3 regions of the Bradyrhizobium yuanmingense genome follow, and region 2 is predicted to be linked to each of the others. Evidence: predicted binding sites of a transcription regulator. Region 2 holds the regulator's gene; each other region holds the start of a gene.
The links. The regulator LexA, encoded in region 2, represses DNA repair genes until DNA is damaged. The targets are predictions, from matches to a motif close to TGTTCNNNNTGTGTTCNG.

Region 1 (10,092 bases), 2.0 Mb from region 2:
AACCTCGAGCCCGGCGACACCATTCTCCTGATCGTCGAGGACGACCCGCATTATGCCCGCGTGCTGGTCGATCTGGCCCGCGACAAGGGCTTCAAGGTCCTGGTCGCCGCGCGCGGCGCCGAGGCCCTCGAGCTCGCCAAGCAATACCAGCCGACGGCCGTCTCGCTCGACGTGTTCCTGCCCGACATGCTGGGCTGGACCGTGCTGAGCCAGCTCAAGCACAATCCGCTCACCCGCCACATCCCGGTCCAGATCATCACGCTCGACGAGGACCGCCAGCATGCGCTGGCGCGCGGCGCCTTCTCCTTCGTCAACAAGCCGACGACGACCGAGGGCGTCTCGGCCGCGCTGACGCAGATCAAGGAATATGCGCGGCCGCGGCGCAAGCGACTCTTGATCGTCGAGGACAACGAGGCCGAGCGGCTCTCGATCCGCGAGCTGCTGCACCACGACGACATCGAGATCCTGGCCACGGATACCGGGGCCGGTGCGCTCACGACGTTGCGCGAGCAACCCTGCGATTGCGTGGTGCTCGACCTCAGGCTGCCCGACATGAGCGGCTTCGAGGTGCTCGATCAGATCCGCAACGACGAGGCGCTGTCGAACATCCCCGTCGTGGTGTTCACCGGCCGCGAGCTTTCCGCCGAGGAGGATGCCGAGCTTCACACCATGGCACGCAGCATCGTGGTCAAGGGCGTGGAATCGCCCGAGCGCCTGCTCGACGAGACCGCGTTGTTCCTGCACCGCGTGATCACGGAGCTGCCGATCGAGAAGCAGCGCATGCTGGAGAAGCTGAACAGTTCCGACGAGGACCTGATCGGCAAGACCGCCCTGCTCGTCGACGACGATGCCCGCAATATCTTCGCGCTCTCGAGCGTGCTGGAACGACGCGGCATGAAGGTGCTGACGGCCACGACCGGCAGCGAGGCGGTGACCTTGGTCGAATCCAATCCGGAGATCGCGATCGTGCTGATGGACATCATGATGCCGCAGATGGATGGCTACCAGACCATCGGCGTGATCCGCGAGAACCCGGCCTTCGCCCGTCTGCCGATCATCGCGTTGACCGCCAAGGCGATGAAGGGCGACCGGGAGAAATGCCTCGAAGCCGGCGCGTCCGACTACCTCGCCAAACCGGTCAACACCGACCAATTGCTGCTTGCGATCCGCATGTGGCTGCATCGCTGAGTTGGACCCGCGTATGGATCAGGAAAAGGTCAACATCCTGCTCGTCGACGATCAGCCGGCCAAGCTGCTCGCCTATGAGGTGATCCTGAAGGATCTCGGCGAGAACCTCGTCATCGCCTCCTCGGGCCGCGAGGCGTTGGAGGTGCTGCTCAAGACCGAGATCGCGGTGATCCTGGTCGACGTCTGCATGCCCGAGCTCGACGGCTTCGAGCTCGCCGCGATGATCCGCGAGCATCCGCGCTTTCAGAAGACCGCCATGATCTTCATCTCGGCGATCCAGGTCAGCGACATCGACCGGCTGCGCGGCTACGAGATGGGCGCGGTCGATTACGTGCCGGTTCCGGTCGTGCCGGAGGTACTGCGCGCCAAGATCAAGGTGTTTGCCGAGCTCTACCGCAAGACGCGCGAGCTCGAACGGCTGAACCACGAGCTCGAGGATCGCGTCCGCGCCCGCACCGCGGAACTGGAGGCTTCCACCGCGAAGCTGCGCGAGAGCGAGCAGCGGCGCAGCATGGCGATCGCGGCAGGCAAGATGGGGTCCTGGGACTGGGACTGGATCAGCGGCGATTGGATGTGGGACGAGGGGCAATACAATATCTTCGGCGTCAGCCCCGACAATTTCGAGATCAATCCGGCCAACGTTCAGGCCCTGCTGCACCCCGACGACGTCGACCAGTTGCGCAAGGCGATCGCCGAGTTCAACAAGGGCACACGCGCCTATGAGACGGAGTTCCGCATCATCCGGCCCGACGGCGAGGTGCGCTGGTGCGTCGGCACGGCGGCCGCAACCACGGACGAGAGCGGGCGCGTGGTGCGCGTCAGCGGCGTGACCGTCGACATCACCGAGCGCAAGCGCGCCGAGGAGCGGCAGAACCTGCTGGCGCGGGAAGTCGATCATCGCGCGAAGAACGCGCTGGCGCTGGCGCAGTCGATCGTGCGCCTCACCCGGGCCGACGAGGTCAAGGCCTATGTCAACGCCGTCGAGGGGCGCATCAATGCGCTGGCGCGCGTGCACACCATCCTGTCGCTGTCGAGCTGGCAAGGCGCCGAGCTCTCCAGGCTGATCGACGAGGAGCTTGCGCCCTACTCGCTGGGCGACCAGATCAAATTGGCAGGGCCCGAAGTTCAGTTGCTGCCGGCGACGGCCCAGACGCTGGCGCTCGCACTGCACGAGCTCTTCACCAACTCGGCAAAGTACGGCGCGCTATCCACGCGAGCGGGGCGGCTCGCGATCGATTGGCAGGTCGACGAGGAGCTGCTCACGCTGAGCTGGGAGGAATCCGGCGGTCCCCTGGTCAAGACCCCGAAATCGCGCGGCTTCGGCACGCGAAGCCTGCTTGCGAGCATCGAGTCCCAGCTTGGCGGACAGGCGCAGTTCGATTGGCGCGCCGAGGGCCTGCTGTGCCGTCTTGAGGTGCCGTTGACACGCAAGACCGCGGCGGCTGCACCAAGCAAGTTCGACACCGCCGGCGCTGCCGAATTGCAACGCGCATCCGGTTAACCTGACGCTGCGCTGCTCATGCGCTGCGCCGTGCGTGGTTCGCGCGCGACGCGCCCTTCGAGCCAAGCTTCCGTTCGGGCGAGATCGCGCAGCGCCCTCGCGTAGCGGCGGGCCGCGCTTCGCTCCGCGCCAAGCGGAAGCTTGCGCGCCTTGCGCAGGATGTCCGCGGCCGCGTTGCGATAGGCCAGCGAGCGGTAAAGAAAGACGACCTTACCCATATCGATGTTCCCGTCGATGTTCCCGTTTTGCTGGCGCCCATCTTGGCAAGCCCGGCATGAACGCCGGATGAAACGGGCGGTAACAATTCCTTCAGCGGAACGGAACCCGGCGATCACATGCGCGTTGGCGTGGCAGTTCGGGATGCCGTCCCATGCGCACCAAGAAGTCGTCTGAGCTGATCTCTGCCAGCGGCCTTATCAAGCTGATGACGCATGCAATGATGGGCGCAGCGCTCGGCCTCATTTTCAGCCTCACGCTCGTCCTGTCCAATCCAGCCGTCGCCAACCTGCTGAACAATGGCGGAAGCCAGGCCGCGATGGTCTTCGCCCTCACCTTGGTGACGACCTTCGCGATCGGCGCGACGCTCACCGGCGCCGTGTTCATCCTGGCCGAGGACAAGCAAACTTGAAGCGTGGGTGACGCACGGAAGATACTTCGCCGGGAACTCCCTGCCGCGACGCGCGGTTTGTGCCTGCGTCAATTTAACTCAGGGAGTTTCCCCGCGTGAAGACGACCAAGCTCGCTCTCGCCGTAATATTGGCAACCGGCCTTGCCGCCGCGCCGTTTGCCGCCCAGGCCAAATCGCACAAGACTAAGCATGGATCCTCGATGTCGTCGGCACAGACCACCGGCGCCAACACCAAGTCCTCCAAGGGCGCTGATCCGTCCGGCCAAGGCGGCGCCGGTCCCGGCTCTGATCAGGGCGGCACCATGACCAACAAGGGCGGCATGACCGACACCAAATAGGCGCTCCCTGGAATCATGAAGGGCTCCGCATTGCGGAGCCCTTTGTCTTCTATCTTTGGTTCGGCACTCGGCCTTCAGTATCCGGCGCCAAGGATCTCAGCGGCGCTCGGCTGCGCGCGCGGAGTTGCCGCCTGTCTTCACGGCACGAAGCCGCACCCGGTCGCGGACGTTCGGCAGTACGTCGCTGCCGCCGGCAGCCTTCCATTCGGCGATCAAGAGATTGATCTTCCGGCGCAAGTCCATCTGCGCCAGGGCTCTTTCCGTGCAGTCGTGATCGCGCTCGACGAGGTCGCGCACCGACGCCTCGACGTCGGCCATCTCAAGCCTCAAGGCTCTGATTTTACGTCGAATTTCATTAATTCTGTTGTCCATGCCTTGTTAGAACAAAATAAGAACATATAGTCAAGTCACGATTTCAGGACGGAGACGCCAGATGCAGGTTCAAGGTAAATACGACGCCAGATTTTTCCTGGGCGAGCAGATGACGCGGGCGCAGGGCCTCAAGCTGAAGCGGCTCAGCGAAGAGGCCTACCAGCCCGGCCAATATGCGCGGGATCTGTCCTTCAGCGAGGCCGCCCGGCGCATCCAGGTGCTGGAAGCGGAGATCGAGCTGGCAAACTCCTTCTAGAGCATCGCATCGCGCTTTAGGCATGCGCCGTTCCACGCTCCCGGAACCATGGCTGTGCAGAATGGTTCTCCCCGCCGAGGGAGAATATGCATGGCACGCAAGGCAAAAAAGCGCCGCTACTCACGCAGCTCGGGAAGCGATGTCGCCACCGAGATGCGGCGTTACAAGAAGGGCACCGCGAAGAGCGGCCGTGGCGGGCGCGGCGGCCGCGTCAAGAACCGCAAGCAGGCCATCGCGATCGGACTGTCGAAGGCACGCAAGAAGGGCAAGAAGGTCCCGAAGAAGGCTTCGAAGCGCAAGAGCGCCAAGAAGACGTCCAAGAAAGCATCCAAGAAAACGTCCGGGACGTCGTCCAAGAAATCGTCGAACAAGAAATCATCGAAGCGCAAATCCAAGCGGTCGCGCTGACCCGCCTCAGATCATGCTCCCCGGCATGAAGCAGCGGATCGAAATCCCGAACGCAGTCTTGACCGGCCACACCATCGTGCGGCCGGCCCGGTTGGGCTCGGTGATGACGGCCTCATCCGGCACATCGATCCACTGTCCGTCGATGCGGACACGGTAGCGCCCGTTGTGCGACTCCCAGTCGAGATCGGCAAGGGCGAAACCGTCCGCGTCCGAGCAGCACGGACCGAGATGGCTGCGCAAACTGTCGAACCATGGCTTCAGAGGAGAATTCGCGTAGCGGCCGTCGTCGCGCCCGAGCGCGTTTCCCCCCGAGAGCACCAATGGCGCCACGAGCAGCGCACTCCTGAGCGAGAGCTTCAATCGATCCATGTCGGCACCGATCACTTGTGAACCACCGGCGAGTTCCACAAAGCGCCGGGAGGCTCGAAGTTCCACGCTTGCAACCTTCTCTCAGCGGCGACGTTGGCGCAGAGCACCGAGGCGCCCTGCGAGTGTGATCAGCGAACACGGCTTTTTCGGACGCACCAGGTCATCATCCCTGCCGTTAACGAGAATGTGACCGGCCTGGTGCGGACGTGACGTGTGTGCAAAAGGCGGCCCGAAGGCCGCCTTCCTGGATTGGTAAGGGTCGAGTTGACGTTATGCGAGTGGCACCGCAACGAAGCGGGTGGCCTCCGCGCTTCTGACCTGAAGCAGCACGCTGCGCTTGCCCGACGATTTGGCCTGCGCCAGCTCGGAGCGCACCTCGCCGACATTGCTGACAGCCTTGCCGCCGACATTGAGGATGACGTCGCCGGTCCGGATGCCGCGTTGCGCGGCCGGGCCTTGCGGATCAACCTCGGTGACGACGACGCCGTTCTGGCCTGCGCCCTGAACGTCACCGGCGGGCGCCAGGCTGAGGCCGAGGCGCGGCGTGCCGACACCCGGCTGTCCGCTGCCCTCGTCGGCATTGCCACTGCCATTGCCCTTGGCCTGCCGCTCGTTCGGCAACTCGCCGAGCGCCAGCGTCACCGTCTTGCTGTCGCCCTTGCGGAAGACATCGAGCTTCACGGACGTGCCCGGCGTCAAGCCGGCGATGGTGCGGGCGAGGTCGCGGGAGTCCTTGATCGTGGTGCCGTTGACGGCGGTGATGACATCGCCCGCCTGGATGCCGGCCTTCGCCGCCGGGCTGCCATCCTGCGGATTGTCGACGATCGCGCCGCGCGCCTCCTTGAGCCCGAGGCTGTCGGCAATATCCGATGTCACCGGCTGCACCTGCACGCCGAGCCAGCCCCGGGTGACCGCGCCTTTGTCCTTCAATTGCGCGACGACGAGCTTGGCGGTCGAGGCCGGGATATCGAAGCCGATTCCGACCGAGCCGCCCGAGGGCGAGAAGATCGCAGTGTTCACGCCGATCACGTTGCCGTTCATGTCGAAGGCCGGACCGCCGGAATTACCCTTGTTGATCGGCGCGTCGATCTGGATGAAGTCGTCATAGGGACCGTTGCCGATGTCGCGGCCGCTGGCCGAGACGATGCCGGCGGTCACGGTGCCGCCAAGACCGAAGGGATTGCCGACCGCGACCACCCAGTCGCCAATGCGCGGCTTCTGGTCGGAGAACTTGACGAACGGAAAGTCCTTCTTGCCGTCGACCTTGATCAGCGCGAGATCGGTCTTCGGATCGGTGCCGACCACTTTCGCGGTGTAGGTCGTGCCGTCGTCCATCGTCACCTGCACGGACTCGGCGCGATCGACGACGTGATTGTTGGTCACGGCATAGCCGTCGGCGGAGATGAAAAAGCCGGAGCCTTCGCCCGTGATCATCTGGTGGCGCTGGCGCGGCATGCCGTTCGCGCCGCCCGGGAAGCGGAAACCGAACTGTCGCGAGAACTGGTCGAACGGCGTGTCCTCGTCCGAATCCATCCGGTTCTGCTGCAGCATCGCGCTCTTGTCGTTGTCCTGATCGATTTTGACCCGCACCGAGATCACAGCGGGTTTGACCCTGCTAACGAGATCGCCGAAGCCGGGCGGCGTCGCGGCGGCTTCGGCCGCCTGAGCCGGCGCAATCAAGGAGTTGATGCCGTACGGCGAGGCGCCTGGCGCAACTGCCAGGGCGGCCACGCCCAGCGCGGCCACGGTGCCGAGCAGCGCGAGCCGCCGCGGCCGCAAGATCTTGCGAGACGTGGTGATGTCGGAATTGACGCGATCGTTCATGTCGAAATGTCCATGTTGAGCAGGTGTCGCCTTGCCCGCAACATGGTCGCTGCCACCTTACGGCGTCCCGTCCGTCCGATTAAATCTCGGCAAAGAATGGATGAGCGGTCGCAGCAGGCAATCCGGACGTTTGATACAGCTCAACGCGCCGCCTTCGCGCAGTGAAAAACTGCGACCCTCGGATGATGCTCAGCGGAGGCGCGCCATGTACAAAGACATTCTCGTCCACATCCCCACCGAACGTCCCATGCGTCCCGCGATCGAGGGCTCGGTCTCGCTCGCGGCGAAGCTCAACGCGCATCTCGACGCGGTCGCGGTCGGCTATGTCGCCACCAGTACGGCTTACGTCATGGAAGGCGGCGCGGCGGTGGCGGCCGTGTTCGAGCTGGAGCGCGAGCGGGCCGAGGCGGCGCTCGCGGTATTCAAGAGCGAGGCGGCGAACGCCGGCATCTCCTATACCTGCCACGCACTCGGCGCGATCCCGGCAGATGCCGCCGGCTCGCTCGGCGAGATGGCACGGCTGCACGACCTCAGCGTCGTGCTCCAGCCCGATCCGGCGCAAGGCTCGTTCGACAACGACATGCCGAGCGAGATCCTGTTCCGCGCGGGCGGCCCGGTGCTGTTCCTGCCCTACACCTTCCGGGGAGCCTTCAAGGCGAAGCGGATCGGCATCTGCTGGGACGGCAGTCGCGTTGCCGCCCGCGCCATGCGCGACGCAGCTCCGTTCCTGGCGCGCGCCGAAGAGATCGTGATCATCACCGTCAACGAGACCGACGACGTCTCCAGCGAAGCTTCAGCGAGCGGCTTGGCCAGACATCTCGGCCGGCGCGGATTGTCCACCCGCACCGTCAGCCTGACCGCCACGCGCGCCGACATTCAGCCGATCATTCTGTCGCTGGCGGCCGACGAGAGTCTCGATCTTCTGGTGATGGGCGGCTACGGCCATTCGCGGTTGCAGGAACGCTTTCTCGGGGGCGTCACCCGCGCCATGCTGGAAGCCATGACGGTCCCGACGCTGATGTCGCATTGACGCGCCGGCCTGGCGCCGTCACGCCGCGACGGGAGCTTCCCATGTCGTGGGCGCGGCGGCGTCCTTGTCGCGGTGCACATTGCACGCGTCGAAGTGCGCCTTGAGCTCGATTTCGGCAAGATGTTCGAAATGTTCGGCTTGGCCGAGGAGTTCCCAGTTCTGGAGCGGCCGGTAGGCCGCCTGCTGACGGCAGAGGGACGCCAGCGCCCGGTAGCGACGTACGTTCTCCATGAGACCCTCCCTCGCGTTCACCGGCTTATTGCCCTGATTTGCGTCAGGCCGATGGCGTTTATGCAAAACATTTGCTGCGCGCTCAACGCGCCTGAACCAAGTTAATTTTCGAGAAGTGCCGGTAAGGATTTTAGTTCCAAACGTCCGCTCGGAACTCTGTGCCTAGTGCTAGGCGTAGAGGCGGCGCTCCACGGCGACGCCCACCAGGTCGAGATAACGCTCGATCAAGTCGGGACGGCCGACGAGATAGCCTTGCATCTCCTCGCAGGCCTCGCGGGCCAAGAAGGCACGTTGGGCTTCCGTCTCCACCCCCTCGGCAATGACCGGGATCTTCAGCGCGTGCGCCAGGCTCAGGACGGCGCGGACAATCTCGGCCGATTGCGGCGTCGCCTCCAGGTTGGAGATGAAACTGCGGTCGATCTTGATCTTGTCGAACGGGAACGACTGCAGATAGGACAGCGAGGAATAGCCGGTGCCGAAATCATCCATGGCGATGCGGATGCCGAGCGCCTTCAGCCGCCGCAGCAGGTTGAGCGCGCGGGTGAAATCGCCGATCAGCACGCCCTCGGTGATCTCGACCTCGAGCCGCGTCGGCGTCAGCCCCGTCTCCAACAGGATCTGGTGGGTCGAGCGCTCGAGATCGCCCGCCTGGAATTGGACCGGCGACAGATTGACCGCGACCTGCAACGGCCGCGGCCAGGATGCCGCCTCGCGGCACGCCTCGCGCAGCACCCATTCACCGATCTCGACGATCAGCCCGTTCTCCTCGGCGAGCGGAATGAACTGGTCCGGCGGCACGAAGCCCCGCGTCGGGTGATTCCATCGCAGCAGCGCCTCGAAGCCGATGACCTCGCCATCCACCCGCGCCTGCGGCTGGAAATAGACGAGGAGCTGGTTCTGCTCCAGCGCCTGCCGCAGGTCGTGCTGCAACAGCCTGCGATCGCGCAGCTCCTGGTCCATCTCGGATTCGAAGCAGCGGACCCGGCTCCTGCCCTCGCGCTTGGCGCGGTAGAGAGCCGAGTCGGCATTGGCGAGCAGCGTCGCCGCGTTCACGCCATCGTCGGGATAGAACGCGATGCCGACGCTGAGGCCCACGTGGGAGAGATAGTCGTCGACCTCGAGCTCCTTGCCGATCGTCTCGACCAGGCGTTCGGCCAGCGCCAGAACGTCCTCACGGCTGGCGTTGTCGGGCATCAGGATCATGAACTCGTCGCCGCCGATCCGGGCGACGAAGGCGCCTTCGGCTTCCGCGGCAAGCCGGTCGGCGGCCGCCCGCATCAGCATGTCGCCGACGGGGTGACCGAACACGTCGTTGACCTCCTTGAAGCGGTCGAGATCGAGGCTCAGCACAGCGAAACTGGTCGATGCCTCCTGCGCCCGCTCCAGCCGTTCGTCGAGCGCCGCGTTGAAGGCGCTGCGGTTCGGCAGGTCCGTGAGCGCATCATGATGCGCAAGATGGCTGATCCGCTGCCGGGTGGTGACACGCTCCGTGACATCCTCGATCACGCCGACCAGATATTGCGGATCCCCGTTGCCATCCGTGACCAGCATCTTGCGTGAATTGACGACCCGGTCGCGGCCCTTGACGCCGACTTCGAGCAAATGCTCCTCCAGAACCATCGGCATGCCGCTGGCCGCGACGCGTCTATCCTGCTCGTTGACCACGCGGGCCACGTCAGCCGGGAAGATCTGCTCGGGCGTTCGGCCCAGCATCTGTTCGCGCGGCATGCCGTAATAGTCTTCTCCGGCGCGGTTGAGCAGGATGTAGCGCGAACTCGGAATGTTTTCGATGATTGTGTCGAGGAACTCGCGGGTCCGCAGCAGATCCTGCTCGACCTCGTCGCGCGTTTGCGCGCGTACTTCGATCATCCGCTGACGCTCGCGATCACCGGCCTCGTAAGCCGCGCTGACGAACTTGCCCAGCTTGACGAGATCGACCTGTCCGGT
Region 2 (10,092 bases):
CGCCATGTTCCACGAGCATCTGCGGCAGGAGCTGGCCGCGGCGCGCGACGGCGAGCAGACCGCGGTGCACTACATCGACATCGACGAGTTCAAGGGCGTCAACGACGCGCTCGGCCATCTCGTCGGCGACGAGCTGTTGAAATCGATCGCGACCAACCTCCGCCGCTGTGCGGGTCCCGCAGACTTCGTGGCGCGACTCGGCGGCGACGAATTCGCCATCGTGCAGGGCGCGGTAACGTCGTTGGATCAGGTCAACGAGCTCGTCGCGCGCGTCTTCGAAACCATCCGCACGCCGGTCGACTGCATGGGCCATCATCTCACCAGCGACGCCAGCATCGGTATCGCGCTCGCGCCGGAGCACGGCACGGCGCTCGACCAGATCCTGAAGAACGCGGACATGGCAATGTACGCGGCCAAGTCCGCCGGACGCCACACCTACCGCTTCTTCGAGCCGGACATGGACGCCAAGGTCCGCGAACGCCGCCAGCTCGAGGGCGACCTGCGCCACGCCATCGCGCAAGGCGGCCGCGAAGGCGGGCTCGAGGTGTATTACCAGCCCTGCCTCGGCCTGAAGGACGACCGCATCACCGGCTGCGAGGCTTTGGTGCGCTGGCGCCATCCCGAGCGCGGCTGGGTCTCGCCGGCCGATTTCATCCCGATCGCCGAGGACACCGGCCTGATCAACGAGATCGGCGAATGGGTGCTGGCGACCGCGTGCCGGGACGCGGCAAGCTGGCCCGACGACATCCGCCTCGCCGTCAACGTCTCGCCGGTGCAGTTCAAGAGCGGCACGCTGGCGCTGAAGATCATGGCGGCGCTCGCAGCGTCGAATCTGCCGGCGAGCCGGCTCGAGCTCGAGATCACCGAGGCAGTCCTGATCCGCGACGACGATGCCGCGCTTGCCATCCTGCACCAGCTCCGCGCCATCGGCGTGCGCATCGCGCTCGACGATTTCGGCACCGGCTACTCGTCGCTGAGCTATCTGCACCGCTTCCCGTTCGACAAGATCAAGATCGACCGCTGCTTCGTCGAGGACATCGCCCGTCCCGACGGCTCCGCCAGCATCGTTCAAGCCGTCGTCAACCTGGCGGCCGCCCGCCGCATGACCACGACGGCCGAGGGTGTCGAGACCGAGGAGCAGCAGCGCCTGTTGCGTACGCTCGGCTGCTCCGAGATGCAGGGCTATTTGTTCAGCGCCGCCAAGCCCGCCGACAAGATGCTGGAGCTGTTCGCGCTGCACCGCAGCCGGCGCGCCCGGCGCGAAGGCAGCGAGAGCCGCCGCCGCGAGGTCGGTTAGGTCGAAACGGCGCTGGAAACGAAATCGCCCGGAAGCGGTCCTCCGCTCCCGGGCGAAACATGATCCGGAACGTCGTAAGATCTAGTTCGGCACTGCAGCCTTCGTCGCGCGCTTGGCAGCGACGGCATTTGCCGTAACGCCGTGGAGGAAGTCGTAGGCTGCGTGCAGAGCCTTATCGTCCTTCTCTTCCGGCGGAACGTAGGACTGCGATCCGGTCTGCTCGGTGCCGTCGGCCGACAGATGCCCGCGCATCTGGGATTCCGCCATGGTGTCCATCCGCCCCTTCAGCTCGGGCGGCACGTCCTGGAGGATCTCGATGTCGGGCGCGATGCCTTGGGCCTGGATCGAGCGGCCCGACGGCGTGTAGTAGCGCGCCGTGGTCAGCGCCAGCGCGCCATTGCCGGAGCCGAGCGGAATGATGGTCTGCACCGAGCCCTTACCAAACGATCGCGTGCCGATCAACGTCGCGCGCTTGTGGTCGTGCAGCGCACCGGCAACGATCTCCGAGGCCGAGGCCGAGCCGCCGTTGATCAGCACCACGATCGGCTTGCCTTTGGTGAGGTCGCCGCCATGAGCGGTGAAGCGCTGGGTTTCTTCCGGACTGCGGCCGCGGGTCGAAACGACCTCGCCGCGCTGCAAGAAGGCGCTCGACACCGACACGGCCTGGTCGAGCAGGCCGCCCGGATTGTTGCGCAGATCAACCACGTAGCCGGCGAGCTTCTCCGGCGGGACCTGCTTGGAGACCGAGGCGATCGCCTTCTTCAGGCCGTCGGCGGTCTGCTCGTTGAACGAGGTGATGCGGATATAGCCGATGTCGCCGTTCTCGACGCGGAAGCGCACCGGACGCACATGGATGATCTCGCGCGTGATCGCAACCTCGAGCGGCGCATCCGCACCCTTGCGGATGATGGTCAGCTTGGTCTTGGTGTCGACCGGTCCCTTCATCTTGTTGACCGCCTGCTCGAGCGTCATGCCCTGCACGGCCTCGCCGTCGATCTTGCCGATGAGGTCGCCGGACATGATGCCGGCCTTCGAAGCCGGCGTGTCGTCGATCGGCGAGACGACCTTGACGAGGCCATCCTCCATCGTGACCTCGATGCCGAGCCCGCCGAACTCGCCGGAGGTGGTCTCTTGCATCTCGGTCCAGGCCTTGGCGTTCATGTAGCGCGAATGCGGGTCGAGCGAGGTCACCATGCCGGTGATCGCCCCCTCGATCAGCTTGGCATTGTCCGGCTTCTCGACATAGCTGGCCTTGACCCGCTCGAACACCGCGCCGAACAGATTGAGCTGGGAATAAGCATCACCCGCACTCACTGCCGCCCGCGCTGCCCATACGCCGCCCTGCGGGCTGGCTACCAGAAGGGTCAGGCACGCTCCCGTGAGCGCGCCCAGGGGGAACAGCAGGGTTTTCCGCATGAAGGTGCCTTTTGTGCTTGGCGTTTCTCTTGAGGCTGGGAGACGCCATGCAAATGGCGATCCAGTCCATCTCTCACAATACCATTCTGGTTTCTTCAAGGCCGGGATGCCGCGCTGGCGGGTACACCGAAGAAATCCCTTCGCCTTGGCCTAAACTTTTGGCAACGTTCCGAAACTGTTTCGAAGCAACACGACACGGTCCGGGCCGCCTACGCCTCGCAGCTATGCGATTTTAGGATGGTTTTGGAGGACCGGACGCGATAGGCGATGGCGACAAGACTTCAAATTCTCGGGAGGACAACAATGAATGAAGCGCCCCGCATCCGGCCGGAACGGAACGTCGAGCTCGGCGCCAGCGACGAGCCGTTCCAGAACCTGCACGAGTTCATCCGGAAGGCGCGCGCCAACCTCAACCAGAATGCCTGGGACTACATCATCGGCGCCGCCGAGACCGAGACCACGATGCGGCGCAACCGCATGGCGCTCGACGAGATCGCCTTCCGCCCGCGCGTGCTGCGCGACGTGCGCAGGATCGATGGCAGCGTCGAGCAGTTCGGCCGCAAGCTGCGTCTGCCGGTGGTGCTGGCTCCCGTCGGCGCACTCGAGATCTTCGATCCGGATGGCGCGGCGAGCGTCGCGCGCGCTGCGGGCAGGTTCGGCGCGGCGCACATGCTGAGCTCGGTGTCCGAGCCCGGCCTCGAGACGACCGCCGAGGCTGCCCCCGATGCACTGCGTCTCTATCAACTCTATGTCCGCGGCGACGATGCCTTCGTCGCCGACGTGGTCGACCGGGCCGAGAAGAACGCCTATGCCGCCTTCTGCCTGACCGTCGACACCGCCCATTACAGCCGTCGTGAACGTGACATCGCCAAGCGCTACGTTCGCGAGAGCCGCCTGCGCGCCACCGGCGGCGATTTCCAGAAGGGCCTGGAGTGGCGGACCGTGAAGATGATCAAGGACACGTTCAAAATTCCGCTGATCCTCAAGGGTATCGCCACGGCCGAGGATGCGCAGATCGCGCTCGATCACGGCGTCGAGTGGATCTACGTCTCCAACCATGGCGGGCGCCAGCTCGACCACGGCCGCGGCGCCATGCACGTGCTGCCGGAGATCGTCGACGCCGTGAAGGGCCGCGCCAGGATCATGGTCGACGGCGGCTTTTGCCGCGGCACCGACATCGTCAAGGCGATCGCGGCGGGCGCCGACCTCGTCGGCATCGGCCGGCTGCAATGCTGGGCGCTGGCGGCAGCCGGCGAAGCCGGCGTCGCGCGGATGCTGGAGTTGCTCGAAGACGAGGTGCTGCGCTGCCTCGGCCTCCTGGGCGCCACCTCATTCGCCGAGCTCGACAAATCCTGCCTGCATCCGGCGGCCGCCACCAACGCGCCCAGCGTGTTCAGCGCGTTCCCGCTGTTCGACCACGAGCCCTATCGTTACTGACGCGCCATACCGAAGTGAAAAGGACGCAATGACATCGCTCTCTCCCGGCAGCGCGGATGCGCTGCTGTTCGACCTCGGGCGCGTTGTGCTCGACATCGACTTCTCCAAGGCGATCGCCTGCTGGGCGGGACATGCCGGCTGCCAGCCCGAGGCCATCATCGCGCGCTATGTGCGCGACGAGGCCTACCGGTTGCACGAGATGGGCAAGATCAGCGATGGGGACTATTTCGCCTCGCTGCGGTCCTCGCTCGGGATCGGCATCTCGGATGCGCAATTCCTGGAAGGCTGGAACGCGATTTTCGCCGGCGAGATGCCTGATATCGCCGAGCTGTTGCCGCGGGCGGCGAAGCAGATGCCGCTCTATGCCTTCTCCAACACCAATCGGCCGCACGTCGACTATTTCTCGAAGGAATATGCCGGTCTGCTCGGCCATTTCCGCGAGCTGTATCTGTCCTCCAGCATCGGCCTGCGCAAACCGGATGCCGAGGCCTTCGACCATGTCGTGGCGGCGATCGGCGTGCCGGCCGAGCGCATCGTGTTCTTCGACGACCTCGCCGAGAACATCGAGGGAGCGCGGGCGCGCGGGTTGACCGCCGTGCATGTCACCTCGCCGCGTGATGTCGGGAACGCATTGAAAGCATTGCGGATCTGAGCCGCGGGAAAGCCCGGAGCGCGCTCACTTGCCGGAACAAAAACTGCTGAAAATGTGGAACCTGATCACTTTGTGCATTTTTATACAGAGTTCCGGGAACGGAATACCACCCTTCGGACTCATGAGTCCGTTGGGACTTCTACATTGGACTGATCGACGTGCTGGGCAAGACCTATCTCACCAAGCAAGCCTCTCTCCTGCTCGAATTCGCCAGAACCACCTCGGATTCTGACCTCTCCGCCAAGCTGATCAGCAAGGCCGCCGACCTAAAATCCCAGGCGGACCCGCTGCCGGACAAGGATCAGGGTCCCAAGCCGCCCGACGTCGCGGACATCAGTCCGGGCGATCCGACGGGGCGTTGAACGATGTTGGCCGTGGCGCTCGTCATTCTCGTCCTTGCCATGGCAATCCTCGTTCCGGTCTGTCTCGCCTTCCGCATCATGCCGCGGCGGAGTTGAGCCGACCTCCTCCACCCCGCGATCACGCAGGATAAATCATCCCGCGTGCTGCTTTGCCTCACGCCTGCACTCGGCTAGAACTCTCGCCGCCCATTGACTGATGTGCTCAGCAGGAGTTCGCCCGTGGCCCTGATGCCGGTTTCTGACGCGCTTGCCGCGGTGCTGGCCGGCGTCGAGCCGCTGGCTGAACAGATGGTTTGCCTCGACGAGGCCTACCATCGTGTGCTCGCCCGCGATGTCGCGGCGCGGCGCACGCAGCCGCCGGAGGCGATGTCGGCGATGGACGGCTATGCCGTACGCACGGCCGACGCGGCAAACGATTCGAGGTTGACCGTCGTCGGCGAGGTCGCGGCGGGCCGGCCGTTCGCGGGAAGCGTCGGCCCCGGCGAAGCCGTGCGGATCTTCACCGGCGGCGTCGTTCCCGACGGCGCCGATGCCGTCGTGATCCAGGAGGACACGGCTGCCGACGGCAAACATGTGACGATCAAGGAAGCCGCCATTTTCGGCCGGCACATCCGCCCTGCAGGCGTCGACTTCCGCGAAGGCGACGTGCTGCTGCGCAAGGGAATCCGCCTCACCGAGCGCGATCTCGCCCTTGCCGCCGGAATGAATCATCCGCATCTCGCCGTCATCCGCCGCCCGAGGGTTGCCGTTCTCGCCACCGGCGACGAGCTCGTGATGCCGGGCACCACGCCTGGTCGCGGCCAGATCGTCTATTCCAACGGCTATGCCCTGCATGCGCTCGCCCGCAGCGAGGGCGCCGAGACCATCGACCTCGGAATTGCCGCCGATACACTGGAGGCGACGTCCGCCGGCATCCGCCGCGCGCGCGAGAGCGGCGCCGACATCCTGATCACGACCGGCGGTGCCTCGGTCGGCGACCACGACCTGGTCCAGCAGGCGCTCAAGGGCGAAGGCATCGCGATGGCGTTCTGGAAGATCGCGATCCGGCCGGGCAAGCCGATGATGCACGGTCGGATAGGCGCGATGCGCGTGATTGGCCTGCCCGGCAATCCCGTGTCGTCCTACGTGTGCGCCTTCCTGTTCATGGTCCCCTTGATTCGCGCCCTGTCGGGCCGTTTAGCGATTCATCATCGGCGCGAGCGCGCCGTGCTGGGCCGCGATCTCGCCGCCAACGACCAGCGCGAGGACTATCTGCGTGCGCGGCTGGAGGAGCGCGACGACGGCACGCGCGTCGCCCTTCCGGTCAGCCATCAGGACTCCTCCCTTCTTGCGAATCTCGCTGCGGCACAGGTACTTCTGGTGCGCGCACCGTTCGCGCCGAAGGCCGAGGCCGGCACGCCTTGCGAGGTGCTCCGGCTGCCCGTCTGAGCCGCCCAGCCACACGCATTCCGCGAGCTTGGCCGCGTTCACCATAAATTAAGCAGTTGCGGAACACATATCGAACATATAGTGTCCGTTCATGATTTGTTTCGAGGATGTAGCGGCTTAGTGCCGGCTTCATCGTGTCGGAATCGAACGACATCAACCGGGGGACTTTGGTCGAGATGTTGACGCGCAAACAATACGAGCTTCTGCGGTTCATCAGCGAACGTCTGAAGGAAAGCGGCGTGCCGCCGTCCTTCGACGAGATGAAGGATGCGCTCGACCTGCGCTCGAAGTCAGGCATCCATCGCCTGATCACTGCGCTCGAGGAGCGCGGCTTCATTCGCCGCCTGCCCAACCGTGCCCGTGCCATCGAGGTGATCAAGCTGCCCGAGCTCCAGGCCGCCGCCGGCAATCGCCGTGGCTTCACCCCGAGCGTGATCGAGGGCAATCTCGGCAAGGTGCGCGCGAGCTCCAGCCCGCCTGCGGACGAGGGCGAGCGCCCCGTCGCGGTGCCCGTGATGGGCCGCATCGCCGCCGGCACGCCGATCGAGGCGCTGCAGACCCGCAGCCATACCATCAGCGTGCCGCCGGACATGCTCGGCTCGGGCGAGCACTACGCGCTCGAAGTGCGCGGCGATTCGATGGTCGAGGCCGGCATCCTCGACGGCGACATGGCGCTGATCCAGCGCAACGAGACCGCAAATACCGGCGACATCGTGGTGGCATTGATCGACGACGAGGAGGCCACGCTCAAGCGCTTCCGCCGCCGCGGCGCCTCGATCGCGCTCGAGCCCGCCAATGCCGCCTACGAGGTCCGCATTCTTCCGCCGAACCGCGTGAAGATCCAGGGCAAGCTGATCGGGCTTTACCGGAAGTACTGATACGGGAAACATCAAGCGCGCGGCGCGTTTCGATCGGCATCGGCGATCCAGGATCGGAGCGGATACTTGTCCGCTCCGGCTGGACGGTTTCTCTGGTTCTGCGCCGGCTGTCCGGTCCATCTTCCCGCGCGACATTCGCCCGCGCAGGCGCGCAGCAATCTCGCTCTGCTTCACCGGTAGAGTTGTGCCGGCAGTGCTGATAGCTCCGGCCGAATGCAAGGACGCGAGGTTTGTTCCTATCGAATCCGGGAAAGATAATGTGATCGCGCGCTGCGGACGCGAGCCGCAGATTTGCCCATAACCGAGCAGAGCGTTGTATGCTTCCACTCTGATAGAGGCCTGCGCCTCGAAAGAGACGCGGGTCGCTATCCCAGCATGAGGAGCACCCGATGTGTGACTACAGCCTGCATGCCGTCGCGACGCGCCCCGCCGAAGTCGGCGAGACGATCGTCACGACAACCTTCCGCGGCACCTCGACGCGCGGTTTCGCTTCCGAAGCCGATCCCTCCGTCGCGGTCTGTCTGCTGCCGGGGACGGAGCTCGCTTTCGCCGACAATGTCCGCTACGACAACCGCTGGATCTGGACGCGCACCGTGAACTCTCGCGTCGGCAAGTTCGGCAAGATCGACCCGCACATTCCCGATCGCCATCATGACGCGATCGAATTCCCCGACGGCAAATACGTGCTGGTGACGCAGCTCGTCGAAGGCCAGCGCGCGACCGTGCTGCAATTGCCGGTGACGCAGGCAGCCCCCGAGCGCGAGCACAAGCCGCAGATCGTCGCCGACACGCGGCCCACGATCACGCGCCTGCCGATCGGCTGACGCCCTTCGGCCGACAGGCCGAGCCCGGGATTGAAATTGCCGTCGCCGGCCGAGGCCGGCGAGCCCGGCAAGTTTGTGTTTCAGGACATTCGATCGGCGAGCCCACCGCCGCGCCTCGTCGTCGCACGAAGTTTGGGCCGTGCTGCCCGCATTTTGAACGTCCGCTCCGCAGCCAAATGACCGATGCTGTCGTGGTTTGAGGCGGCGGACACGCTCGATGAAGACCTTCATTCGCGTCGTTGAACTTTGGGTACCCGACCGGACGCGCATGCGGCTGGAATTCGGCGGCGGCCTCTACGACGATGGGCTGTCCGCGTTCAAAGCCGTCAGCGAAGAGCTGCACTTCGGATATGACGAGGGACTTCCCGGCAAGGCCTGGGCCTGTGGCCACCCCGTCATCCTCACGAAATTCGCCAACTCCTATTTCAAGCGGACCGATCAGGCCGCTGCGGCCGGCCTCACCTGCGGCGTGGCGGTGCCGGTGTTCGCGGGCGAATTCCTGCAAGCCGTGCTGGTGCTGTTCTGCGGCGACGACGAGGCGCATGTCGGCGCGATCGAACTCTGGCACAACGATCCTGATCTCTCGCATGAGATGGGGCTCGTCGATGGCTATTACGGCACCGCGGACATGTTCGAATTCAACTCCCGCCACACCAGATTTCCGCGCGGCTTCGGCCTGCCCGGACGCACCTGGAAGGCGGGCCTGCCGCTGATCATCAAGGACTTGCACGACGCCAAGAGCTTCCTGCGCTGGGAGGACGCCGCCAAGGTCGGGATCAATCTCGGCGTCGGCGTGCCCTACCGAACCGGTACCGACCAGACCTGGGTTCTGACATTCCTCTCCGCGCAGGCAACGCCGATTGCACGACGCTTCGAGATCTGGGTCCCGAACGAGGACCGTTCGGCGCTGGTCTTTCGCGCCGGCGATTGCAGCGCGCAGACCGACCTCGCCGCACGCTATGCGGCGCAGTCCATCGCCAGGGGCGAAGGCAGCATCGGCGGCGCCTGGGCCACCGGCATGCCCGCGCTCAACGACGATCTCACCTCTGACGGCTCGATCGCCGGCTCCGAAGCCTGCGCAGCCGGGCTGAGCCGAATGGTGGCCCTGCCGGTTATCGGCAACGGAAGGCTTGACGCCGTGCTGGCCTGGTATTTGTGATCCGCGTCAATCGTCGGCCTGCAAGTCGGCCTCCGATGGCGTTGCGTCCCGGTTGCGGGGCACGGCCGCCTTCGGCACGAGGCTGCCGTCGAAATCTCCCTCGCCGGCGCCGGCCGGCAGCCAGGGACGGCTTGCTCCCCTCGTCCTCACCGCCTGCACCGAAAAGCCCTCGCCGCGTCTCGTCAGAGCCAGTGCGCCCTGACTGGCAAGACGCGCCCGATCGACCACCATCGCCGCGCAATCGGGTGGCGCAGGCCGCGCCGTCACCACCAGCGCGGAGCGGCTGCAATCATCGGCCAGCGCGTCGATACGCGTCGCCAACGCGATCAGTCGTCCGTCCGCGAGCGGCGCCACGCAGCCGGACTCGTCACACGACACCCCGCTCGCCAACGAGGCGTTGCCGGCATCGCGCGGATCGGCATCGGCAGCCAACCACTCCTTCAGCAGGAAGCTGTCCTTGCTGGCGCGGATCACCTGCAAGCGCCCATCCCCGCCCCGGACCGCGACGCTCGCGCCATCCCCGGCAATCAGGATATCGGGCTGCCGCACCGACAGTCCCCAGAGGATCGCTGCCAGCAGCACCAGGGCGCCGGACCAGCGCAAGGGCGTGCGCAACAGGCCCATCACGATGAGCCCGAG
Region 3 (10,092 bases), 870 kb from region 2:
CATCCGCGTTAGTCCTGCCGATGAGTATGAAGTAGTGCATAGAAATTACGTTGAACTAAACTCAATACTGGCGCTACTTGCACGGCGTTTCAGACTTTGTTTACGACGTTAGAGCGGCGAGCCGCTCCCACGAACCTGCCCAAAGAGCCTACCCAAAGAGCCTACACAAGTGCCTTTCCTTTATGGCGCGACGCGCCGATGGAGATATTGATGAAGACTTCGCTTTCGATTTTGTTCGCCGCAGCGCTCTCGCTGGCCTCGATGCCCGCCCACGCCGTCAAGTGGGACCTCTCGACCATGACCTGCAAGCAGTTCCTCGAGAGCGGCGAGGACAACATCGGCGTCGTGCTGACCTGGATGGACGGCTGGTACAAGGGCGACGAGGACAATGCGATCATCGACACCGACGTCTTCATCGAGAATGCCAAGAAGTTCGGCGCCTATTGCGGAAAGAATCCGACCGTCAGCGTCGTCACCGCGGCCGACGAGATCCTCGGCAAGTGACATTGCCGGCGCAATGACGGCAAGCGCGATCGCGCTTGCTGTCCCGACACGATTTCCATCGAGAGCCGCCTCGAGCCTTGCGCTTCGCGCGGCTCTCTTGTTTTCAGGGCGCGTTCACCCCGGCAGCATCGCGAACGCGCTCGACACCATCGCGGCCGGCTTGCCGTCGGCGGCCGAGAGCAGCGTGACGCGGCCAAAGCTCATGGTGCGCCCGAGCCGCACCACGCGCGCATCCGCCAGCACGTCGGACGCGGCGATCGCGCGCATGAAATGCGTGGTCTGATCGACCGTGGTCATGGGACGGTAGCCGCGATTGGCCGCGAGGATCGCGATCACCATCGCGGTATCGGCGAGCGCCATCAGGGCCTGGCCGCAGACCACGCCGCCGTTGCGGCACAGCCGCTCCGAAAACGGCATGCGCAGCAGCGCGCCGGGCTGCCAGTCCGGGTCGTCCGCGGGCTGTACATGCTCGATGCGCTCGACCGCGAGGTTGAGATCCTGGACCCAGGGCGCAAAGACCTCGCCGAGGATGCGACTGGCGTCGGCGGGGCCGAACTCGGCTTCTGGCTGCGTTTGCATTGCTGTCGCGCTCTCCTGTGTTGCCGGATGTTTCACCGCATTGTGCGCGCATCCGCGAGGCAAAGTCACCCGGTCTGGCGCCGGCCGCCTCGGCTTGAAAATGCCTGACTTGGCCCGATATGATGCCTGGCTTGGGTAGGGGTGGATGATGGTGCGTCGCTGTATCCTCGTCTTTTGCATGGGCCTGCTCGGTCTCGCGCTGAGCGGGTGCACCAAATGCGGTCCGATCTGGGACGATTGGCTGCAGACGCCCAAATCATGCCGATCGGATCGGCACTAGCGGCCACCGGTCGTGACCGGGCTGACGAGGATGACAGGGCACGGGGCGATCCGCGCCTCATGGAAGACTTAAGGAGTGAATGATGAAGCTTTTCCGTTTGGCCGCGGTGCTGGCCGTGCTGGCGGGACCTGCCTACGCGCAAATGCCCAACATCAACTTGATGCAGGATGCCCCGAGCAAGTCGCCGGAGGAGAAGGCCATCGAGGCCGAACGTGAGAAGGCCTACAAGGAAACACTGAAGAAGATTCCGGATACCAAGGCGTCCAGCGATCCCTGGGGTGGCATGCGTGCCGAACAGCCGAAGCAGCCGGCGGCGCCGAAGGCGTCGTCGGCCGCAACCAGTGCGCCGAAGAAGGCCAAGAGCGGGACGGCCGCCAATTGACCCGTTCCGGGGAGGCACAATGCTCCTCGGAAGGACTCCTCTTGATCCGGCCCGCGCCCTACATTGTCGGTAGCGTAGTGCGCAGAGGAAGGCAGGACATGGCCGATCGTCCGCGGGATCTCGCCGAGCGGATGGCGCGCCGGCGCAAGGCGGCCGGCAAGCCCGGCCAGTCCGCCGGCGATGGCTATCTGCGCGAGACCTTCACGCTGCCGCGGGCGGCGGCACGGGAGCGGGCGCAGGCCTTCTTCGCCCGCTACCCCAAGGCCGGCTATATGAGCGAGGTCGAGACCTGGCGCGAATTGCCCGGCGGCGATATCGAGTTCACCATGCGTCGGCTGCCCAGCGCCGATTGACGCGCGCTATGACGCAGAAGGCGAAACGGTTCAGGCCGTCTTTCGCCCGATCGCCTTCAGCTCGCGGTCGATGCGCAACTGCACGCGCCGGATCGCCAGCAGGTCGAGCCTGGTCTCGGTCTTGCCGGTCCTGATCCGGTCGCCGATGCGGAACTGCCACTGCCAGACTGCGGGAATCGCCGTCTTGGCGATGGTGAACTCGACGCCCCTGTGATTCATGGTCACCTCCCACGATTCACCCTTGTGCCTGCAAACATGTTGGTCGTCGCAATATTCCGCAGGCAAGAAAAATGTCGCCCGCGGCCTCCGTGGTTCTCCGACCATGAACAAAGTTCCTGGAGCCCGGCCGGGGTGCACCGGCGGTCCCGCATCGCGGTTCCAATCGAAGCGCCGGATCCGCTCGACGGCATGTGCCTTGCTTGCCGATCACGGGCAAGCAACCATGGGCGCCTCATGCTCGGCATTCCCCGCCGCTACTCGCATTTCGTCTTCGGCATCATCCAGTCCGGGCTGACCTCGCTGATCGCGGCGGGGATCGCCAGCTTTCCCGCCGGCAGCCCGATGCTCTTCGTGCGGCACTGGATGGTGTCCTGGCTGATCGCATGGGCCGCGATGCTGCCGGTCGTGCTGCTGGCGGCGCCCGCGATCCGCGCCTTCTCGCTGCGCCTGACGCAGGAGGAGCAGGAGCCCCGCGCCGGCCGGTAGCCGGGCGACCCTAGCCGGCTGGCTGACGACAGCCTGACAGGCGGACCGCCGGCAGGTGCGCGATCGAAAGGCCGCACACTGGCCCCGTACCGGTCCCAATTTCGACATCCGTCCGCACCACTGCGGACACACCCGTCGGCAAGATTTTATCCGTTCGGCGCAGCCATGGGGGAAACGTGGCGCGCCGGAAACGGGGTGGCATCATATGGATAACGTAGAGCGGTCATTCGCCGTCGCGACGGCGGCTGGCTTCGTCGTGCTGGTGATAGGTCTGGTTCTGCTGGCGGTGCTCTAGCAGGCGCTGCTGCAGACGGAACTGACGTGCTGGGCCGTCCTATCGAAGGCGCCGGCGCGCCTTGCCTCTCAAAAGTGGCAAAACAACCCCATCCACAGTAGGGGTCCTGGCGATTTCATCGCTTCGCCAATGGGTTGCTGGTAGTATTTAGCTACCTGGTGCATCGCCGGTCGCGGCGCCCCGACCGGCGATGCCGATCGGAGGTTCCGGGCAAGGAACAGAGCGGAGTGCCGCATCGCGGGCGGGCCTGGCCCGCTCCGGACGGCGGTCCTGGCAGTGTCTAATGAACCTTGATCTCGTTCAGCGGCAGACGGAGCTCGGCGGCGCGCTCTTCGCGGTCCTTCTTGCGGAACTCGTTTTCCTTGCGCTCGAACTTCACCATCTCCTCGTGGGCGGCGTCCAGCAGCGGCTTTCGCCTCAGCGTATCGTGCTGCGTGTCGTTGTTCGTCATGACCAGAGATCCCCAAAAGTTGCGGTCCCATCCCCACAGAAGGCCCGAGACCGCGAAAAGGTTCGGTGCCGTAGGATTACGGAAACATGACGGCGCCCAGTCGCGCGTCGTTGATCCCGGTCATGGTCGCTTCGAGGAACCCGGCGTAGGCGGCTATTCCGGCGGCTGCAGCCCCGGCGATTTGACCCAATCGTTCAGATGATTGGCAACGTCGGCCTGGCGCGCCTTCTTGAGCAGCGCGTCCCGCTCCGGCCCGGGAGGTAGCTTGGACGCCTGCTCGCGGACCTGCTTCACCCATGCCGACAGCCGGTCCTGAAGGGTCAGTTGCTGCTTGAAACGTCGTCGCTTCAACATGGCGCGCTCTTTCCGTGCGAGGAGGCGGGAGCGCGAGTCAGCGGTCTCATCACCGATAGTGGCCACGGTCCGCGCGGTGATGATGCATTAGGATCCAGAAGTGGATCCGCGTCTGTTCAGTTGTGCACGCAGTGCCGACGGCGTGACGATCCAGCATGGCCGGTTCGACCAGCTCCGTTGTCTCCTGGTCCAGTCAGAAAGACAAAATCCGCAAAAGAACATATTGCGAACCTAGAACAAATGGGGTACATTGCTTTTATCGCCGAGCTGCCTCGCAACCGTTTGTCCCTCACGCGAATCCTCGCCATAAGGAGCACGACCCAATGTCCGCAACTGCCCTGCGTATCGTCGAAGGATCCTCCATGGACAAGAGTAAAGCTCTGGCTGCCGCGCTCTCTCAGATCGAGCGCCAGTTCGGCAAGGGCTCGGTGATGAAGCTCGGCAAGAACGACCGCTCCATGGACATCGAGGCGGTGTCCTCCGGCTCGCTCGGGCTCGATATCGCGCTCGGCATCGGCGGCCTGCCCAAGGGGCGCATCGTCGAGATCTACGGGCCGGAATCGTCCGGCAAGACCACGCTGGCGCTGCATACGGTGGCGGAAGCGCAGAAGAAGGGTGGCATCTGCGCCTTCATCGATGCCGAGCACGCGCTCGATCCGGTCTATGCCCGCAAGCTCGGCGTCAACATCGACGAGCTCCTGATCTCGCAGCCCGACACCGGCGAGCAGGCGCTGGAGATCTGCGACACCCTGGTGCGCTCGGGCGCGGTCGATGTTCTCGTGGTCGATTCGGTGGCGGCGCTGGTGCCGAAGGCCGAGCTCGAGGGCGAGATGGGCGATGCGCTGCCGGGACTTCAAGCACGGTTGATGAGCCAGGCGCTGCGCAAGCTCACGGCCTCCATCAACAAATCCAACACGATGGTGATCTTCATCAACCAGATCCGCATGAAGATCGGTGTGATGTACGGCTCGCCGGAAACCACCACCGGCGGCAATGCGCTGAAATTCTACGCCTCCGTCCGCCTCGACATCCGCCGCATCGGCGCGATCAAGGAGCGCGACGAGGTGGTCGGCAACACCACGCGCGTCAAGGTGGTCAAGAACAAGCTGGCCCCGCCGTTCAAGCAGGTCGAGTTCGACATCATGTACGGCGAGGGCGTCTCCAAGATGGGCGAGATCCTCGATCTCGGCGTCAAGGCCGGCATCGTCGAGAAGTCCGGCGCCTGGTTCTCCTATGACAGCCAGCGCCTCGGCCAGGGCCGCGAGAACGCCAAGGCGTTTCTGAAGGGCAACCCCGACATCACCGCCAAGATCGAGACCGCGATCCGCCAGAATTCCGGCCTGATCGCCGAGCAGATTCTCGCCGGCACGCCGGAGCGCGACGCCGACGGCGAGGAGCCGGCGGACGAGTAAGACCTAACGCGAAAATTTTTCGCGAGGAGCGGGCACTGAGGACGTTGAGTTGCCGACGTCTTCGGTGCCCGTTTCGTGTTGCGTGAGGGCGCGTCGACGATGAAGCGTGTGATTCTGACTAGTTCGTCCGGCGTTGGTCTCACCTATGCCGGTCGTGCTGACATGGTCGTCCCGTTGATCTTTCGGTTCGTTTGGGGGCCGTTGCCTACGTCGCACCACCTCGAGGACTATCTTACGGGAGGCTATTACAGGGGCGATCCGGAGGTGCGGTGGTCCGATCTTGTTGGCCGGTTGCCTCAGACCGGTCTCGCACACAAGGAGACTGGCCTGGTTTGGTTTTGCGAGACCTATGGCGTCGAGTTCATCGAGCTGTGGTTCGACCCTGAGCCTAACAGTCAATTGCAACTGATCTGGATCCTGGACTATTTGCGGTCCCATCCATCGATCACCCATTGTCTGAGACTGCGACGGGTCAATTTCGATCTGCGCGAAGCGGACGGCCCGCAACTTCGCGATCGTACGGTGCGGGAATCGGAGATCGCAGAGTGCGACTTCGAGATAGCCAACATGGCCTGGGAGGCGTATCGGGCGCCGACGCCTGAACTTTGCTTCGGGTTGCTGACAAGGGATTTACCCAGGCTACCTTTCCTGAAGCCGGCTCTGGAAGCGTTGCTAGCTGAACTGCCGTCACCAATCACCGGATTGGGCGCGACGGAGGCGCGGCTTATCGAGCTGATTGCAAGGGGGCACAACCGTACAAAAGAACTGTTTCAGCCGGGCGGGCTGCTCGAAACGCGCGTGTTCGACCAGTGGGAGCTGGGTCCGTTGCTCGAAGGGCTTGCGTCGGGCCCGATGCCGGCGGTCGCAGGTCTCGATCCGAAACTCGCGACGCTCGCCCCGCACGATGCGCGAGGTCGCAACGCCGCCTATCGTCGGAGCCGGTTGTCGCTGACCGAATTTGGCAAAGCGGTTCTGGAAGGCCGCGAAGATTTCCGTCGCCACAATCCGATTCGACGTTGGTGGGGCGGCACGCTGCTCACCAATGAACGGCTTTGGCGGTGGGATGGCGAGCGCCGGTTGTTGATTGCGCCCTAGCGGCGCACGCAGTGCCGTAGGGCCGAAGGCGTAATCCACCACCGTTCGGTTCAGCGGACGCAGAAGTGGTGGGTTACGCGTCGCGGACTGCGCTTTGCGCAGCCGCGAGGCTAACCCACCCTACACATCCTACTCCGCAGCTTCTGCGTAATCGCTCACCGGCGGGCAGGAGCACACGAGGTTGCGGTCGCCATAGACGTTGTCGACGCGGCCGACGGGGCACCAATATTTGTCGGAGCGCGAGACGCCGTCGGGGAAGCAACCCTCCGTGCGGGTGTAGGCGCGCTTCCAATCGTCGTCGGCGATGTCGTGCACTGTGTGCGGAGCGTGGCGCAGGGGCGAGGCTGCGATCTCAAAGCGACCGGCCTCGACCTCGGCGATTTCCTTGCGGATCGCGATCATGGCGTCGCAAAAACGATCCAGCTCGGCCTTGGATTCCGATTCGGTCGGCTCGATCATCAGCGTGCCCGGTACCGGGAAGCTCATGGTCGGGGCGTGGAAGCCGTAATCGATCAGGCGCTTTGCGATGTCGTCGACGGTGACGCCACTCGTCGTCTTCAGCGGACGCGGATCGACGATGCACTCATGCGCGACGCGTCCCTTCTCGTTCTTGTAGAGCACCGGGAAATGCGGATCGAGGCGCGCTGCGATGTAATTGGCGTTGAGGATCGCGATCTCGGTGGCGCGCTTCAGGCCTTCACCGCCCATCATCAGGATGTAGATGTAGGAGATGGTAAGGATCGACGCCGAACCGAACGGCGCGGCCGAGACCGGACCGACCGGCGCGTCTGCCTTCGTCGCGGGGTGGCCGGGGAGGAACGGGGCGAGATGCGCCTTGACGCCGATCGGGCCCATGCCGGGGCCGCCGCCGCCATGCGGGATGCAGAAGGTCTTGTGCAGGTTGAGATGGCTGACGTCGGCGCCGTAATCGCCGGGCCTGGAAAGGCCGACCTGCGCATTGAGGTTGGCGCCGTCGAGATACACCTGGCCGCCATGGCCGTGCACGATGTCGCAGATCTCGCGGATGTGCTCCTCGAACACGCCGTGGGTCGAGGGATAGGTGATCATGACAGCTGCGAGGTCGTTCGCGTGCTTCTCCGCCTTGGCGCGGAGATCATTGACGTCGACGTCGCCGTTCTTCTCGCAAGACACCACCACCACGTCCATGCCGACCATCGCGGCCGAGGCCGGATTGGTGCCGTGGGCGGAGGAGGGGATCAGGCAGATCTTGCGATGGCCCTGTCCGCGCGCGGCATGATAGCCGCGGATCGCGAGCAGCCCGGCATATTCGCCCTGCGCGCCCGAGTTCGGCTGCAGCGAGATCGCGTCATAGCCGGTGATGTCGCAGAGCCATTTCTCCAGGCGTGCGAACAGCGCGTGATAGCCTTGAGCTTGTTCGGGCGGGGCGAACGGATGCAGCGAGCCGAATTCCGGCCAGGTCAGCGGCATCATCTCGGTGGTCGCGTTCAGCTTCATGGTGCAGGATCCAAGCGGGATCATGGCGCGGTCGAGCGCGAGGTCGCGATCACTGAGCTTGCGCATGTAGCGCAGCATCTCGGTCTCCGAGCGGTGCGCATGGAACACCGGATGGGTCAGGAACGCGGTGCCGCGCTTCAAGTCGTCCGGCAGCGCCTCGCGCGTCTCGGCGTCGATCTCGGCATAGGCAAGCTTGCCGCCGAAGGCGCGCCAGACGGCTTCGACCGTCGCGGGCGTCGTGGTCTCGTCGAGCGCGATGCGAAGGGCGGTATCACTGATGCCGAGATTGATCTTCTCGGCCAAAGCGCGCGCGACGATCTCCTCGCGCTTGCTGCTGCAATCGACGCTGAGCGTGTCGAAGAAGCTTTCGCTGGCAGGCGCAAAGCCGAGCTTGCGCAAGCCGGTCGCGAGCACGGCGGCGCGGCGATGCACGTTGCGTGCGATCTGGGCCAGGCCCTCGGGACCGTGATAGACCGCATACATCGAGGCGATCACGGCGAGCAGCACCTGCGCGGTGCAGATGTTGGAGGTCGCCTTCTCGCGGCGGATGTGCTGCTCGCGGGTCTGCAGCGCGAGCCGATAGGCCGGCGCACCGCGGGAATCGACGGAGAGGCCGACGATGCGGCCGGGCAGCGAACGCTTCAGCGCATCGCGCACCGCCATATAGGCGGCGTGCGGCCCGCCATAGCCCATCGGCACGCCGAAGCGCTGGGCCGAGCCGATGGCGATGTCGGCCCCGAGCTCGCCGGGCGAGGCGAGCAGCGTCAGCGCGAGGAGGTCGGCGGCTAGAATCGCGAGTGCGCCCTTGGCCTTCAGCGCGGCGATCGCGGGCCTGAGGTCGCGCAACGCGCCCGAAGAACCGGGGTATTGCAGCAGCGCACCGAGCACGTCCGCTTTGTCGAGATCGGTGAGGGGATCGCCGACGACCAGAGTCCACCCCAGCGGCTCGGCGCGGGTGCGCATCACGGCCAGCGTCTGCGGATGCACGTCCTTGTCGACGAAGAAGGCCCTTGCCTTGACCTGCGAGTGGCGCTCGGCGAGCGCCATGGCTTCGGCCGCCGCGGTGGCTTCATCGAGCAGCGAGGCGTTGGCGACGTCGAGCCCGGTGAGGTCGCAGATCATGGTCTGGAAGTTGAGCAGCGCTTCCAGCCGGCCCTGGCTGATCTCCGGCTGGTAGGGCGTATAGGCCGTGTACCAGGCCGGGTTCTCCAGGATGTTGCGCTGGATCACCGCAGGCAGGATGGTGCCTGAATAGCCCTGGCCGATCAGCGAGGTGAAGACCTGGTTCTGACGCGCAAGCTCGGTCATGTGCGCGATCGCCTCGGTCTCGCTCAAGGGCTTGCCGAGGTCGAGCGGGCCGGCCTGCCGGATCGAGGCCGGCAGCGTTTCCGCGATCAGCGCATCGACGCTCTTGGCACTGACTGTTTCAAGCATGGCGGTGACATCGCGCGCCGATGGGCCGATGTGGCGGCGGACGAAACTGGCGGTGTCGCCGTTGGATTTGCGGTGCGCGGTCATCATGGGTCCTCGCTTCAGATTTCGCTGTCAGTGTCATGCCCCGCGAAGGCGGGGCATCCAGTACTCTCCAGCAGCGCGGATTGAACCGAGGGGCCGCGGCGTACTGGATCACTTGCCTTCGCGGGTGATGACACTGAGCATGAGGTTAGACTTCGCTTCATCTCACGCCGTATGCGCCTTGTAGGCGGCTTCATCCATGAGGCCGCCGAGCTCGCTTCTGTCGGCCATCTTGATCTTGAAGAACCAGGCCTTGCCTTGCGCATCCGAGTTCACCAGCGCCGGCTCGGATGCGAGCTCGGCATTGGCCTCGAGCACTTCACCCGAGATTGGTGCGTAGACGTCGGAGGCCGCCTTGACGGACTCGACGACGGCGGCGGCTTCGGCCTTCTTCAGCGCGCGGCCGACCTTGGGCAGCTCGACGAACACGACGTCGCCGAGTTGCTGCTGGGCGTAATCGGTGATGCCGACCGTGGCGACATCGCCGTCGATGGCGAGCCATTCATGGTCGGAAGTGTACAGCGTCGTGGTCATGTCTCGTCCTCAGCGTTTGTAGGTGTTTTTCACGAAGGGCATGGCGGCGACCTGTAAGGGCAGTCGCTGGCCGCGCACCTCGGCGAAGAGCTTTGTGCCAAGCGCGCTCAGATTCGTGGGCACGTAGCCCATCGCAACCGGCGCATTCAGGCTCGGG

Region 1: the regulator LexA is predicted to act here: its motif matches at 4,035-4,052, upstream of N2605_RS08635 (DUF3072 domain-containing protein).
Region 3: the regulator LexA is predicted to act here: its motif matches at 4,118-4,135, upstream of recA (recombinase RecA).

What each region holds. Positions count from the first base shown of each region.
Region 1 is NZ_CP104173.1:1,837,630-1,847,721, reverse strand. It holds gene N2605_RS08665 (HAMP domain-containing protein) at 1-1,188, shown strand, start outside; gene N2605_RS08660 (HWE histidine kinase domain-containing protein) at 1,202-2,689, shown strand; gene N2605_RS08655 (hypothetical protein) at 2,686-2,907, opposite strand; gene N2605_RS08650 (hypothetical protein) at 3,060-3,317, shown strand; gene N2605_RS08645 (hypothetical protein) at 3,413-3,655, shown strand; gene N2605_RS08640 (hypothetical protein) at 3,752-3,973, opposite strand; gene N2605_RS08635 (DUF3072 domain-containing protein) at 4,089-4,283, shown strand; gene N2605_RS08630 (DUF6496 domain-containing protein) at 4,374-4,691, shown strand; gene N2605_RS08625 (hypothetical protein) at 4,698-5,060, opposite strand; gene N2605_RS08620 (Do family serine endopeptidase) at 5,331-6,884, opposite strand; gene N2605_RS08615 (universal stress protein) at 7,090-7,914, shown strand; gene N2605_RS08610 (hypothetical protein) at 7,933-8,145, opposite strand; gene N2605_RS08605 (putative bifunctional diguanylate cyclase/phosphodiesterase) at 8,314-10,092, opposite strand, start outside.
Region 2 is NZ_CP104173.1:3,881,140-3,891,231, forward strand. It holds gene N2605_RS18240 (bifunctional diguanylate cyclase/phosphodiesterase) at 1-1,297, shown strand, start outside; gene N2605_RS18245 (S41 family peptidase) at 1,379-2,713, opposite strand; gene N2605_RS18250 (alpha-hydroxy acid oxidase) at 3,017-4,150, shown strand; gene N2605_RS18255 (HAD family hydrolase) at 4,179-4,802, shown strand; gene N2605_RS18260 (hypothetical protein) at 4,961-5,164, shown strand; gene N2605_RS18265 (molybdopterin molybdotransferase MoeA) at 5,384-6,592, shown strand; gene lexA (transcriptional repressor LexA) at 6,769-7,470, shown strand; gene N2605_RS18275 (hypothetical protein) at 7,860-8,294, shown strand; gene N2605_RS18280 (GAF domain-containing protein) at 8,512-9,453, shown strand; gene N2605_RS18285 (ComEC/Rec2 family competence protein) at 9,460-10,092, opposite strand, start outside.
Region 3 is NZ_CP104173.1:4,752,691-4,762,782, reverse strand. It holds gene N2605_RS22550 (PilZ domain-containing protein) at 1-3, opposite strand, end outside; gene N2605_RS22545 (HdeA family protein) at 211-504, shown strand; gene N2605_RS22540 (PaaI family thioesterase) at 619-1,083, opposite strand; gene N2605_RS22535 (hypothetical protein) at 1,446-1,745, shown strand; gene N2605_RS22530 (hypothetical protein) at 1,844-2,098, shown strand; gene N2605_RS22525 (hypothetical protein) at 2,129-2,317, opposite strand; gene N2605_RS22520 (DUF2798 domain-containing protein) at 2,552-2,803, shown strand; gene N2605_RS22515 (hypothetical protein) at 3,379-3,549, opposite strand; gene N2605_RS22510 (hypothetical protein) at 3,703-3,903, opposite strand; gene recA (recombinase RecA) at 4,227-5,315, shown strand; gene N2605_RS22500 (hypothetical protein) at 5,415-6,410, shown strand; gene gcvP (aminomethyl-transferring glycine dehydrogenase) at 6,540-9,404, opposite strand; gene gcvH (glycine cleavage system protein GcvH) at 9,567-9,935, opposite strand; gene gcvT (glycine cleavage system aminomethyltransferase GcvT) at 9,945-10,092, opposite strand, start outside.